Regions from separate parts of the Streptomyces sp. NPDC031049 genome, predicted to be linked through region 1. Evidence: riboswitches for the same ligand, from Rfam matches in the RefSeq annotation. Region 1 holds a riboswitch; each other region holds the start of a gene.
The links. Region 1 has a riboswitch for cyclic di-AMP ahead of ACZ45Q_RS28505 (M23 family metallopeptidase). Riboswitches for the same ligand answer to the same signal wherever they lie in the genome.
Positions count from the first base shown of each region.

Region 1 (4,730 bases):
CACCCGCGTTCTCGCTCTCGGCGTACGGCGCCCGGGAACTTCGCGAAGGCCCCGCACGCTTGCATACAGTGGCAGGATCGGCAGGAAACCCGCAGTTCCGCCCACTGCGGCTGCGCTACCTCCACCCAGATTTCGGCGATCGAAGGGACGTACATGCCCATGGGTCACACGGCCACAGCCGAGGCAGGCTCCGGCGGCCTGACAGCGACCGAGCACCGCCTGGCCAACGGCCTGCGCGTGGTGCTCTCCGAGGACCACCTGACCCCGGTCGCGGCGGTGTGCCTCTGGTACGACGTCGGCTCCCGCCACGAGGTCAAGGGCCGCACCGGCCTGGCTCACCTCTTCGAGCACCTGATGTTCCAGGGCTCCGCGCAGGTCAAGGGCAACGGCCACTTCGAGCTGGTGCAGGGCGCCGGCGGCTCGCTGAACGGCACGACGAGCTTCGAGCGCACCAACTACTTCGAGACCATGCCCGCCCACCAGCTGGAGCTCGCCCTCTGGCTGGAGGCCGACCGGATGGGCTCCCTGCTCGCCGCGCTGGACGACGAGTCCATGGAGAACCAGCGCGACGTGGTCAAGAACGAGCGCCGCCAGCGCTACGACAACGTCCCCTACGGCACGGCGTTCGAGAAGCTCACCGCCCTCGCCTACCCGGAGGGCCACCCCTACCACCACACCCCCATCGGCTCGATGGCCGACCTGGACGCGGCGACCCTGGAGGACGCCCGCCAGTTCTTCCGCACCTACTACGCGCCGAACAACGCGGTGCTGTCGGTGGTCGGCGACATCGATCCCGAGCAGACCCTGGCCTGGATCGAGAAGTACTTCGGCTCCATCCCCGGCCACGACGGCAAGCCCGCCCCGCGCGACGGCTCCCTGCCGGACATCATCGGCGAGCAGCTGCGCGAGGTCGTCGAGGAGGAGGTCCCGGCGCGCGCCCTGATGGCCGCCTACCGCCTCCCGCACGACGGCACACGCGCGTGCGACGCCGCCGACCTGGCGCTCACCGTCCTCGGCGGCGGCGAGTCCTCCCGGCTCTACAACCGCCTGGTCCGCCGCGACCGCACCGCCGTGGCCGCCGGCTTCGGCCTGCTGCGGCTCGCCGGCGCCCCGTCGCTCGGCTGGCTGGACGTGAAGACCTCCGGCGACGTCGAGGTGCCGGTCATCGAGGCCGCCATCGACGAGGAACTGGCCCGCTTCGCCGAGGAGGGCCCGACGCCCGAGGAGATGGAGCGCGCCCAGGCCCAGCTGGAGCGCGAGTGGCTGGACCGGCTCGGCACGGTCGCCGGCCGCGCCGACGAACTGTGCCGCTACGCCGTGCTGTTCGGCGACCCGCAGCTCGCCCTCACCGCCGTCCAGCGGGTCCTGGAGGTGACCGCGGAGGAGGTCCAGGAGGTCGCCAAGGCACGCCTGCGCCCCGACAACCGCGCGGTGCTCGTCTACGAGCCGACCGCACCCGAAGCCGACGAAGCCGAAACCGCCGAAGCCGCCGGTGCCGAGAACGAGGAGGCGGCCCAGTGACCGAGCAGCTCGCCACCATGGACTTCCACCCCCAGCCGCAGGCGGGCGCCCCCAAGCCCTGGGCGTTCCCGGCCCCCGGGCGCGGCACGCTCGGCAACGGCCTGACCGTCCTGCGCTGCCACCGCCCCGGCCAGCAGGTCGTCGCCGTCGAGGTGCTTCTGAACGCCCCGCTGGAGGCCGAGCCGGCCGGCCTGGACGGCGTCGCCACGATCATGGCGCGCGCCTTCTCCGAGGGCACCGACAAGCACTCCGCCGAGGAGTTCGCCGCCGAGCTGGAGCGCTGCGGCGCCACCCTCGACGCGCACGCCGACCACCCCGGCGTCCGGCTCAGCCTGGAGGTCCCCGCCTCCCGCCTGGCCAAGGGCCTCGGTCTGGTCGCCGACGCCCTGCGGGCGCCCGCGTTCGCCGACAGCGAGGTCGAGCGGCTGGTGCGCAACCGCCTCGACGAGATCCCGCACGAGCTGGCCAACCCCTCGCGCCGGGCCGCCAAGGAGCTGTCCAAGGAGCTGTTCCCGGCGGACTCGCGGATGTCCCGGCCCCGCCAGGGCACCGAGGAGACGGTCGCCGGCATCGACTCCGCGGCCGTGCGCGCCTTCTACGAGCGGCACGTCCGCCCCGCCACGGCCACCGTCGTGGTCGTCGGCGACCTGACCGGCATCGACCTCGACGCGCTGCTCGGCGACACGCTCGGCGCGTGGACCGGCTCCGCGGCCGAGCCGCGCCCGGTGCCCCCGGTGGTCGCCGACGACACCGGCAGGGTCGTGATCGTGGACCGCCCGGGGGCCGTCCAGACCCAGCTGCTGATCGGCCGCACCGGTCCCGACCGGCACGACCGCGTGTGGCCCGCCCAGGTGCTCGGCACCTACTGCCTGGGCGGCACGCTCACCTCCCGCCTGGACCGCGTCCTGCGCGAGGAGAAGGGCTACACCTACGGCGTGCGGGCGTTCGGCCAGGTCCTGCGCTCCGCACCCGACGGCACGGGCGCGTCGATGCTCGCCATCAGCGGCTCCGTCGACACCCCGAACACCGGTCCGGCCCTCGCCGACCTGTGGACCGTGCTGCGCACGCTCGCCGCGGAGGGGCTCACCGACGGCGAGCGCGACGTCGCGGTGCAGAACCTGGTCGGGGTCGCCCCGCTGAAGTACGAGACCGCGGCGGCCGTGGCGAGCACGCTCGCCGACCAGGTCGAGCAGCACCTGCCGGACGACTTCCAGGCGACGCTCTATCAGCAGCTCGCCGCCACCGGCACGGTGGAGGCCACCGCGGCGGTCGTCAACGCCTTCCCGGTGGACCGCCTGGTGACGGTCCTCGTCGGCGACGCGGCGCAGATCAAGAAGCCGGTCGAGGCCCTCGGGATCGGCGAAGTCACCGTCGTGGCCGCCGAGTAGACGGGCGATCAGCCGCACACGCGTGGGGCCCCGGTGACGCGAGCGTCACCGGGGCCCTGTCCGTCGGACGTGCGCGCGGAGGCACCCGTGGCAAGCGCGTCGCAAGTATGTCGGAATTGCGGTAGAGATGCCTGTCTGGCCTGTGGTGTGTGCTACAAAACCGCAGTTCCGTTTGGGAATTGAAAGTCCTCCGCCTTAGCGTCTTCCGGGCTGTTCGTCAGGCAGTTGCGTCGCACCCGCGGCGCCGGGCAGCCATCGCCGAGTCCCCGTACGGCGCGAGCCAGGGGAGCCGGGGACCCACCAGTCCCTTGGGGTGAATCGGACGCCCGCGCGCACAGCGAGGGGGGTCCGTAGGAGACCTTCCTGCTCCGAACCCGTCAGCTAACCCGGTAGGCGAGAGGGAAGGAAAGGACGAGCCTGTTCATGGCGTTCACGCGCGCCACCGGGAAGCACCGCCGGCCCAGCCGGATGCAGCGCACCACCGCCCGCGCGGCGGGTGTCGCGGCCCTCACCACCACCGGAGTCGTCGGCACCCTCGCGGCCCCGGCGCTCGCCGTCGAGCCGGTCCCCGAGCAGACCGGCATCACCCCGGTCGTCACCATCGGTGACTCCATAGCCGAGGAGATCGACGCTCAGGCCACCGCGCAGCGGCAGGCCGCCGAAGAGGCCGCCGCCGAGAAGCGGGCCGAGGAGGCCGCGCGTCAGCGGGCGGCCGAGGCGGCCCAGGTGGCCGCGGAGAAGGCGCGCGAGGCCAAGGAACGCGCCGCCCGCGAGGCCGAGCGCAAGCGCCTCACCACCTACGTCGCCCCCGTGAGCGGCTCCTACGTCTCCACGGGCTACCGGGCCACCAGCGGCCTGTGGTCCTCCGGCAGCCACACCGGCATCGACTTCCACGCCGCGACCGGCACCTCCGTGCGGTCGGTCGGCGCCGGCACCGTCGTCGAGGCCGGCTGGGGCGGGGCGTACGGCAACCAGGTCGTGATCCGGATGCACGACGGGACGTACACCCAGTACGGGCACCTGTCGTCCATCGGTGTCTCGGTGGGCCAGGCGGTCGTCCCCGGCCAGCAGATCGGGCTCGCCGGCTCGACCGGCAACTCCACCGGACCGCACCTGCACTTCGAGGCCCGCACGGGCCAGGAGTACGGCTCGGACATCGACCCATTGGCCTACCTCCGCTCCCACGGCGTCAGTATCTGACGTCCCGCGCGCGACGCACCGCCGAAAGCCCCGGACCGCTCCGGGGCTTTCGGCGTTTTCGCGTACCCGGCCGGCCCGCCCGGTTGTCCAAAAAACGGTCATGAATTCCAGCCGCCATCGGAATTCCTGGCCCATTGCCATAGAGTCACGGAAACACGTGTCAATCATCGGCGTTGCACGGGACCATCGCGGAGGTGGGTCATGCGTATTCCGGCGCACTCGGTCTGCACGGCGATCCGGGACGACATCGTCGCCGGTGTCTACGAGCGCGGCAGCCGGCTCACCGAGGAACTCCTGGCGCGCCGCTACGGCGTCTCCCGCGTCCCCGTGCGCGAGGCCCTGCGCACCCTGGAGGCCGAGGGCTTCGTGGTGACCCGGCGGCACGCGGGCGCGTGCGTGGCCGAACCCACCGAGCAGGAGGCCGCCGACCTGCTGGAGATGCGGCTGCTGCTGGAGCCCCTCGGCGCCGCACGGGCCGCCCAGCGGCGCACCGACGCCCACCTCAAGGTGCTGCGCGGCCTGGTCCGGCTGGGGCAGGCCCGCGCCCGGCAGGGCACCAGCGACGACCTGCGCTCCCTGGGCGGCTGGTTCCACGAGACGCTCGCCCAGGCCTCGGGCAGC
Region 1 is NZ_JBVIGC010000020.1:113,802-118,531, forward strand. It holds gene ACZ45Q_RS28495 (M16 family metallopeptidase) at 154-1,521, shown strand; gene ACZ45Q_RS28500 (M16 family metallopeptidase) at 1,539-2,909, shown strand; cyclic di-AMP (ydaO/yuaA leader) riboswitch at 3,156-3,320, shown strand; gene ACZ45Q_RS28505 (M23 family metallopeptidase) at 3,333-4,109, shown strand; gene ACZ45Q_RS28510 (GntR family transcriptional regulator) at 4,311-4,730, shown strand, end outside.

Region 2 (4,730 bases), on a different contig from region 1:
TGGTGGACGACTTCCTGATCCGGGAGGGCGCGCGGGCGATCCACGTCCTGAACGCCCCGTCCCCCGCGGCGACGGCGTCCCTGCCGATCGGCCGGGAGGTGGCCCGCCGGGCCCTGGAGGCACTGGGGCACGCATGAGTGACCGGCATGATCCTCACGCCCGGCGCCGCCGCCGGGGGCGGGGCATCACGCGGCCCGGCGGAGCCGGGTGCCGCAGGCATCGGACGCGGACCCCGCCCACCCGCACCGGCACTCGCGCCTGCGCCGCATGTCACGCCGTAAACCGGGCTCGCATGTCACGCCGTAAAATCGAGGGCACTGTGTCTGACTCCCAGCGTGCCTCCGAACGCCCCACCGCCCACGCCCCCGCCCCCGCCCAGGCCCCCGGCGAGTCGATTCGCCGTGTGCGGGCCAAGGGGGAGCCCCGCTTTCCCGACGGGCCGAAGGCCGACCCCGCCGGAGCGCACTTCGAGCGGCGGATCCGGAGTTTCCAGCCGCGCCGCAGCCGCGTCACCGCCGGCCAGGCCGACGCGTTGCAGCGCCTGTGGCACACGTGGGGCCTGGACATCGACGGCCGGCACGTCATCGACCTCACCGACCTCTTCGGCAACGCCAACCCCGTCGTCCTGGAGATCGGCTTCGGCATGGGCGAGGCCACCGCCCAGATGGCCGCCGCCGACCCGGACACCAACATCCTCGCCGTCGACGTCCACACCCCCGGCCAGGGCAACCTGCTCAACCTCGCCGACCGCGCCGGCCTGTCCAACGTCCGCGTCGGCAACGGCGACGCGATCATCCTGCTCCGCGAGATGCTCGCCCCCGGCTCCCTCGACGGACTGCGCGTCTACTTCCCCGACCCCTGGCCCAAGAAGCGGCACCACAAGCGCCGCCTCATCCAGCCGGACTTCCTCACCCTGGCCGCGTCCCGGCTGAGGCCCGGCGCCATCGTGCACTGCGCCACCGACTGGGAGCCGTACGCCGAGCAGATGCTCGAGGTCCTCACCGCACACCCCGACTTCGAGAACACCCGGCCCGACGGCGGATTCGCGCCCCGTCCCGCCCACCGCCCGCTGACCCGTTTCGAGGGCCAGGGACTGGACAAGGGTCATGTGGTGAACGACCTGCTCTTCCGCCGCGTACACCCCAGCCGATAACCACCGACCGCCCCGGGTACCTGAAGCCGGCTCCTCCCGCCGCACCGCGGGCGGCGCCCTCGTCTCGTTAGGGTCGATGCCGTGGCCACCTGCCCTCCGTCCGCCCACCGCGCCCTGCACTGGTGGCAGCACGCCCGGGTGCGGCACGGCGCGCTGACCGCCCTGCTCGCCCTGTCCGGCCTGGTCATCCTGGCCCTGGTCCGCGAGCAGACCGGAACGCAGGGCTTCCTCGTCGGCCTGGGACTCGCCGTCCTGCCCGTGCCCCTCCTCCTGGCCGCCTTCCGCTGGCTGGACCGGGTGGACCCCGGCCCATGGCACAACCTGCTGTTCTCCTTCGCCTGGGGCGCCTGCGCCGCCGCGCTGATAGCGATCGTCGCCAACAGTTTCGCGACCCGCTGGATAGCCACCGCCACCGCCGACCCGACCGGCGCCGACACCCTCGGCGCCACCGTCATAGCCCCGGTCGTCGAGGAGACCGCGAAGGCCGCAGCGGTCCTGCTGGTCTTCCTCTTCCGCAGACACCACTTCACCGGCATCCTCGACGGCGTCGTGATAGCCGGCGTCACCGCCACCGGCTTCGCGTTCACCGAGAACATCCTCTACCTCGGCACCGCCTTCGGCACCGACCAGCTCACCGGCGGCCAGGGCATCGCCTCCGTCACCGCGGCGACGTTCTTCGTCCGTGTCGTGATGTCGCCGTTCGCCCACCCGCTCTTCACGGTCCTCACCGGCATCGGCTTCGGCATCGCCGCGATCGCCCCCGCCGCCTGGCGCGTCCGCCGTCTGCTGCTGCCATCGGCCGGCCAGCTGCTCGCGATGGGCCTGCACGCCCTGTGGAACGGCTCGGCGTCCTTCGGCGAGTACGGCTTCTTCGCCGTGTACGCGGCCTTCATGGTCCCGGTGTTCGGGCTGCTGACCTGGCTGGTGATCCGGACCCGGCAGCGGGAGCTGCGCACGGTGCGGACCGAGCTGCCCGTGTACGTGGCGGCCGGCTGGCTGGCACCGGCCGAGCCGTTCGCCCTCGGCTCGATGCGCGCCCGCCGCATCGCCCGCGAGTACGCCCGCCGCCACGCCGGGAAGGCGGCGGCACGGGCGGTGGCGGAGTACGAGGCGCACGCGACGTCGCTGGCCCTCCTCCGGCACCGGGTCGGCCGGGGCGGGGCCGGCGCCGACTTCGTCGTACGGGAGGGCCGGCTGCTGGAGGAGCTGTGGCGCCGCAGGGAGGCGGCCCGCCCGGCGCTGGACTACGCGGCACGGGCCACGGCGCCTCCGGTGCCGGTGCTGACGGCCCACGCCCTGCACTGGCCGGCGTACGTCCCGCATGCGCCGTATGCAACGTATGCACGGTATGCACCACACGGAGCGTATGCCTCGCGTGCACCGCATGCGCCCTACGGCCCGTACGGGCCCCCGCCGGCCTCCCACCAGCCGTACCGCCCGTGAACCGGAACCGGCAGCCCTGACGTCGGGGGGTTTGCCGTCAGGACCGCCGGGGTTCGGTGCGGGGCGGCCGTCAGGGGTTGAGGCCCTTGCTCCGCAGCCAGGCCAGCGGGTCGACCCCGCCGCCGTCCGCGGTGTGCACCTCCATGTGGAGGTGGGCGCCGGTCACGTTGCCCGTGGCGCCGACGCGGCCGATGACGTCTCCGGTGGTGACCTTCTGGCCGACGCTGACGCTGATGGAGGACTGGTGGGCGTACCAGATCTCGGTGCCGTCGTCGAGGGTGAGCACCGTCTTGTAGCCGTACGACCCGTCCCAGCCGGCCGACGTGATGGTGCCGCTGTGGACCGCCTTGAGCAGCGTGCCCGTGGGGGCGGCGAAGTCGAGGCCCGTGTGGTAGCCGGAGGACCAGTAGGCGCCGGCCTGACCGAAGGTGGAGGAGATGGTGTACGAGGAGGTCGGCAGCGTGTACTGCTTGGCGAGCTGGGCCAGCCGTTCGGCCTCGGCCTTCTTGCGGGCCTCCTCCTCGGCCTTCTTCTTGGCCGCGGCGGCCTTGGCCTCGGCCTCCTGAGCCGCCTTCTCGGCGGCCTCCGCGGCCTTCTTCTCGGCGGCGGCCCGGGCCTCGGCGGCGGCCTTGCTCTCGACCTGCGCCTGCTGCTGCTCGGCCTGCGCCAGGATCCGCTCCCGCAGCGACTCACCGGCGTCGGCGGCGCCCTCCTCGGTGTCCGCGGACGACGCCACGGCGACGTTGCTGAGCGGCGTCGCGGAGCCCTCGGGGGCCTTCTCCTCGTCGGAGATGAGGGAGCCGACGTTCGGCAGGTCGGGCATGGAGATCGACACCGGCGGCTTGCCGGTCTGCGCGCTGGCCATACCGCCCGCGCCGACGGCCGCTATGACACCGACGCCGAGGACGGTGGAGCTGCGGGCGAGTCCGCCGCGCTGCTTGGCGACGCGGTGCCGGCCGCGGACGGGGCGGACGGACTCCGCGGTGGGGTTCCACTCCTCCCACGGGCCCTCGTCGCGGGTGGGCGCGCCGTAGGCGAAGGTGTCGCCGTCGCGCTGGCTGGGCACGAACGGGGCCTCGGGGGCAGGCCGGTTGGACGCCACGTGGGCGTACTCCTTTCCTTCCTTCTCCGCCTACCGGGTTAGCTGACGGGTTCGGAGCAGGAAGGTCTCCTACGCGCGTAAACGGGCCGTGTCTCCACGGCGGCATACGCCCGATTCACCCCAAGGTGGTGGTTCCCCGGTTCCTGTGCATCTCTGCGCAGGATTCGGCGCGTGCGCACGGAGCCGCCTTCTGTGACGGCTGGGACGACCGCGCTGCGTTATCGAACGTTAATAGACCCGGGGCTCTTATTCCAAGCCGTTCCTCTTGATCATTAACGATTTCGGCACGGACGCATGCCTCACGACCGGCGAAAAACGGGCGACTTGACCGCACCTCAGCCCGCCCTCGCCCGCCATCCTTCACCCCTCGACGCCTGACGGTATATCAGTTGTTATGCGGAGGGCGCCTGGCCGGTCACCGCTCGTGACAATGATCAAGGGCGGTGCGGCCGGCGCACCGCGAGCAGCGCCATGTCGTCCGCCATGCCACCGCCCGCATGCCGGCGCACGTCCTCGGCGAGCACGTCGAGCAGCTCGACGGGGTGGCCGAAGACGCGTCCGGCGAGCCGCTCCCGGGGATCGTAGAAGGCACCGCGGGCGTCACGGGCCTCGGACAGCCCGTCGGTGTAGAGCAGCAGCGTGGCCCCGCCGGGGAAGCGGGCCTCCTCCGCGCGGTCGGGCCAGACGCCCAGTTCCCCCATGCCGAGCGGCAGGGCGGCGTCGCGGGCGGTCAGGGTGCGCAGGGCGCCGTCGGCGTGCAGCAGCAGCGGTGGTGGATGGCCTCGGTTGACCAGGCGCACCACGCCGTCGCCGTGCGGGAGTTCGGCGAGGACGGCGGTGGTGAAGCCCTCGAAGTCGTCCAGCCCTTCCCGGCGGGCGCCCTCGCGGGCCAGCGCCCGCTCCAGCCGCTGCGCGACCGCCTCCAGCGTGGCCTCCTGCTCGGCGGCCTCCCGGAACGCCCCGATCACGACGGCCACGGCCCCCACGGCGCCCATGCCCTTGCCGCGCACGTCCCCGACGATGAGCCGGACG
Region 2 is NZ_JBVIGC010000013.1:14,850-19,579, forward strand. It holds gene lhgO (L-2-hydroxyglutarate oxidase) at 1-137, shown strand, start outside; gene trmB (tRNA (guanosine(46)-N7)-methyltransferase TrmB) at 320-1,153, shown strand; gene ACZ45Q_RS22000 (PrsW family intramembrane metalloprotease) at 1,235-2,596, shown strand; gene ACZ45Q_RS22005 (M23 family metallopeptidase) at 2,667-3,698, opposite strand; cyclic di-AMP (ydaO/yuaA leader) riboswitch at 3,711-3,878, opposite strand; gene ACZ45Q_RS22010 (PP2C family protein-serine/threonine phosphatase) at 4,133-4,730, opposite strand, start outside.
Region 2: linked by a shared signal. The riboswitch ahead of ACZ45Q_RS22005 (M23 family metallopeptidase) and the one ahead of ACZ45Q_RS28505 (M23 family metallopeptidase) in region 1 are both predicted to bind cyclic di-AMP.

Region 3 (4,730 bases), on a different contig from region 1:
CCCGCGGGCCGCGGCTTCTCCATCGGCACCACCGGACTTCCGGGCGGGATGCACGGCGGCGACCCCGCGGCGTCCCCCTGTCTCTTCTTCCGGGTCGACGACCTGGACGCCGCCGTGGCGAGGGTGCGCGAGCTGGGCGGGTCGGTGCAGGACGTGGGCGAGGAGGGCGAGGAGGACGCCGCGTCGGAGGCGCGGTTCGGCCGCTTCACGCTCTGCCGGGACGACCAGGGCTCGTGGTTCGGGCTGCACGAGCCGCCCGCGGGCCGCTGAGCCGGTCTCCACACCGTCGGCTTGCCGGCGGACCGTTGGAGACCACGTGCCTGGGCCGGCCGAGTCCTGCGCGGCCGTGCTGCTCGCCGCGGGCACGCCGGGAAAGCGGGCCGTGCTCCCGGGCGCGCGCGTGGTGCTGCGACAGCCCGCGGTCACCGCACCGCTGGAGGGCCGGGCGAGCGACATCGCCATCCGGGCCGACGAGTTGACGCGGGTCCGCGCCCGGCTGGAGGAGATGCTCGTACGGCATACCGGCCGCACCCTTGAGCAGGTGCGCGCGGACCTCGAGAGGGACACGGTCCTCGACGCCCGACAGGCGCTGGAGTACGGCCTGGTGGACCACATCGTGGACCGGCCGCCCGGGCGTGCGCCCCGCCCCGGGCACGAGGTGAGCCGCCGACGCCCCAACGGGTCGCCCTGCCCCCGGAGAGCGGCAGTTGACGCATCCTCGGGTCCCGTGGGCCGGGGCGCCCCGCGGCAGCGACGAAACGGACCAAACGGCTGACCCTCTTTCGGCGTAGAAATATCTAGTTTTTCCGGGGCATCCGGGTTGCGTCCCCCGCCCGGCCAAGCGTCGGCGCCGGCCCCTTCGTTGCTGGTCGAGCGGTCCTCGGGGACCCCGCCACCACTGCGACCGCCCCGGCGTCCACCCGAACGGGCGAGCGGTGAGTAACAACACATATCCCCGGTTCCGTTGGGATTTTCCGACTTCGGTGGAGCAAGATCCGGACTGACGACAAGCCCCCGCCGCAGCGGTGGGGCGGTCCGGGCGGACGCCGAGTCCTGCCGCCGTCCGGACGACCGGTCGACAGGAGTGGATCGGCAGGAGTGGAGGACCCGAGCACGACGGGTCGCCGGAACGGCCGCCTCCGTGGTGGAGGTGCCGGACCGAGCAGCCCTTGGGGTGAAGCCGCAGTCATGCGGCCGGGCAACTTCGCCAGCCCGAATCCGACAGGTCATCCTTCACAGGCGGCTGACGAAGGGTTGCGCATGACCGCGCTCAATCGTGTCCCGTCTCTCATGGCCCGGGCCGGTACGGCCTCGGCCCTCACCCTCGCCGCCGTCGGCGGCTCCCTCGTGGTCCCCGGCGCCGCCTCCGAGGCCGCCGCCGCGAGCCACGCCACCAAGGCGCTGAACGTGGCGGCCTCCAAGAAGGGCTCCCCGTACCAGTACGGGGCCACCGGGCCCCACCGGTTCGACTGCTCAGGGCTGACGCTCTACTCGTTCAAGAAGGCCGGCAAGAAGCTGCCACGCACCGCCGCCCAGCAGTACAACAAGACCCGCCACATCTCCGCGAAGAACCGCAAGGCCGGGGACCTGGTCTTCTTCCACTCGGGCCGGAGCGTGTACCACGTCGGGATCTACGCCGGGAAGGGCAGGATCTGGCACGCCCCGAAGACCGGGGACGTGGTGCGGCTGCAGAAGATCTGGAGCAAGAGCGTCTGGTACGGACGCGTCAAGTGACCTGCCGCCGCCCGAGGGGGTGACGGTCACTCACGCCACCGGTCACCCCCTCGGGCGCGCGGCCCGGTCCCGTCCAGGGCAGCTCGATGGAGATGGTCTTGCCGCCCTCCCGCGTGGGCCTGATCCGCAGCTTGCCGCCGCACTCCGCCGTCAACCAGCGGATGATCACCATGCCCCGGCCGTTGTCCTGCTGGACGGCGGCCGGCAGCCGTTTGGGGAAGCGGGGGTGGCTGTCGGTGACGCCGACGCGCAGCCGCTCGTCACGGTCGAGCGCGAGGTCGACCGTGAAGGTCGGCGACTGCCCCAGCGTGTGCTGGACGGCGTTGGTGGCCAGCTCGGACACGATGAGCCGGATGGTGTCGGACACGTCCGTGTCCGCGGGCAGACCCCACTCCGCCAGGGTTCCCACCACGTAGGTGCGGGCGGCGGAGACCGAGGCGGGATCGCTCGGCAGAGTGACGGATGCTTCCAGATGGTCTGCCATGGCGACGTCGCCCCTTTCCCACGGGACCGGAGTCCGACACGGAGCGGATGGTTCGAGTACGGTCCCGGACTGGTGCTTCGCCCGCCAGACTGCCATCACCACACCGGTGAAGGGTGGCGATCCGCCAAGATATGCATATATCTGTCGCTCGAAGCGGTGAACTCTGCGACGGCAGACCGTATTTGGGCGGCTCATCAGGAGTAGAGGAGTGGCCCATGCAGCACGGTCCCGTGGTGCGCCGCCGGAAGCTGGGTGCCGAGCTGCGTGCGCTGCGCACCTCGGCCGGCATCACCAGCGGTGAGGCGGCGCGGCTGGTGGGCTGGCACCAGTCGAAGGTGAGCCGGATCGAGACCGGCACCAGCGGGACGAAACCGGCCGATGTGCGGTTACTGCTGGACGCCTACGGCGTGACCGACGCCCAGTTGCGGGAGCTGCTGCTGATGCTCGCGGGAGACGGCGGGGACGGCGGCCGGCACGACTGGTGGCACGCCTACCGCGGGGTGCTGCCGCCCACCTATCGGGACTTCATCAGCCTGGAGTCCCAGGCGAGCGCCATGCGCACCCTGGAGACGACGGTCGTGCCGGGGCTCCTCCAGACACCGGAGTACGCCCGCGCGGTGACGCGGGCCGCCGTGGACGGACTGCCGGAGGAGCGGCTGGACGCCCTGGTGGAGGTGCGGCTGGCCCGTCAGGTGGTGCTGCGGGAGGACCCGCCGCTGCGGCTGGACGCCGTGCTGGACGAGGCGGTGCTGCGCCGCGAGGTCGGCGGACCCGGTGTGATGGCCCGCCAGTTGCAGCGGCTGGTGGCGGCGGCCCGGCTGCCCCATGTGCGGCTTCAAGTGCTCCCGTTCGCCGCCGGGGCGCACATCGGCGTCACCGGACCTTTCGTAATCTTCTCATTTTCGAGCACTTCTGATCTGGACGTGGTTGTTCTCGACCACTTGACGCGTAGCCTTCATCTCGAACGGAAAGAAGACCTAGAGGCCTACACCGAGGCCTTCAACGCCCTTCGCAATCACGCCCTTTCGCCCGACGACTCGTTGGATTACATCGCCGCGACAGCGGCCGGCGCGTAAGGAGGCCACCATGACCGCACTGCCCAGGAACGTCACCTCCAGTACCCGACTGCACGGCGTGCGGTGGCTGCGCAGCAGCTACAGCACCGGAGCCAACAACTGCGTGGAGACCGCCCGGCCGGCGGCCGGCCCCTGGGCCGGACTGCTCGCCGTGCGCGACTCCAAGGACCCGGCCGGACCCGCGCTGCTCTTCTCCCCCGAGAGCTGGACGGAGTTCACCACCGGCCTGCGCACCCGCTAGGACAGGACGACAGCCACCGGGCGACGCACGGCCGTGCCCCGCCGACTCATGGCCGCGTTTCGCCGATCACCCGTACAGCGCGTTCGATCTGGTCCCCGGAGAGGTCCGCACGGGCCGTCAGCCTCAGCCGTGACACACCGTCGGGCACGGAGGGCGGACGGAAACAGCCCACGGCCAGGCCCGCGGCGCGGCAGTCCGCCGCCCACCGCACGGCCCCCTCCGGGGAAGGCGCGCGCACGGACACCACCGCGGCGTCGGGGCGCACCGCATCGAAGCCCGCGGCCGTGAGCCGTGCGTGGAGTTCGGCCGCCACCTCGCGGGCCCGGGCCGCCCGCCCGGGCTCGCGACGCAGCAGGCGCAGCGCCGCGAGCGCCGCGCCCGCCGCGGCCGGGGCCAGGCCCGTGTCGAAGATGAACGTCCGGGCGGCGTTGACCAGATGGTCGATCACCCGAGCCGGTCCGAGCACCGCGCCGCCCTGGCTGCCGAGCGACTTCGACAGCGTCACCGTGACGACGACGTCGTCGGCGCCCGCGAGTCCCGCCGCGTGCGGCGCGCCCCGGCCGCCGTCACCGAGCACCCCGAGACCGTGCGCGTCGTCCACCACCAGCCCGGCGCCGTGCTCACGGCACACCGCGGCCAGCGCGGCCAGCGGGGCGGCGTCGCCGTCGACGGAGAAGACCGTGTCGGAGACGGCGATCGCCGGTCCGTCGTGCGTCCCCAGCGCCTTGCCCACGGCCTGCGGGTCCGCGTGGGCCACGACCTGGGTGGTGCCGCGGGCCAGCCGGCAGCCGTCGATCAGGGAGGCGTGGTTGCCCGCGTCGGAGACGACGAGGGAGCCGTGCGGGGCCAGCGCGGTGACCGCGGCCAGATTGGCCGCGTACCCGGAGGAGAACACCAGCGCGGCCTCGGCACCGCAGAACGCGGCCAGTTCGCGCTCCAGCTCGGTGTGCAGCTCGGTCGTCCCGGTGACGAGCCGGGAGCCGGTGGCGCCGCCGCCCCAGACGCGCGCGGCCCCGGCGGCGGCCTGGGTGACCTCGGGGTGCCGGGCCAGGCCCAGGTAGTCGTTGCCGGCCAGGTCGAGGAGCGGGGAGCCGGCCGGACGCGGGCGCAGGCTCCGCACCAGGCCCGCGCGGCGGCGCAGCGCCGCCTGTTCGTCGATCCAGCCGAACGCCATGGGTCGGTCCTCCCCCGGACG
Region 3 is NZ_JBVIGC010000011.1:128,851-133,580, forward strand. It holds gene ACZ45Q_RS19955 (VOC family protein) at 1-270, shown strand, start outside; partial or broken gene ACZ45Q_RS19960 (ClpP family protease) at 312-667, shown strand; cyclic di-AMP (ydaO/yuaA leader) riboswitch at 1,113-1,257, shown strand; gene ACZ45Q_RS19965 (C40 family peptidase) at 1,261-1,734, shown strand; gene ACZ45Q_RS19970 (ATP-binding protein) at 1,727-2,218, opposite strand; gene ACZ45Q_RS19975 (helix-turn-helix domain-containing protein) at 2,434-3,294, shown strand; gene ACZ45Q_RS19980 (DUF397 domain-containing protein) at 3,305-3,535, shown strand; gene ACZ45Q_RS19985 (8-amino-7-oxononanoate synthase) at 3,582-4,709, opposite strand.
Region 3: linked by a shared signal. The riboswitch ahead of ACZ45Q_RS19965 (C40 family peptidase) and the one ahead of ACZ45Q_RS28505 (M23 family metallopeptidase) in region 1 are both predicted to bind cyclic di-AMP.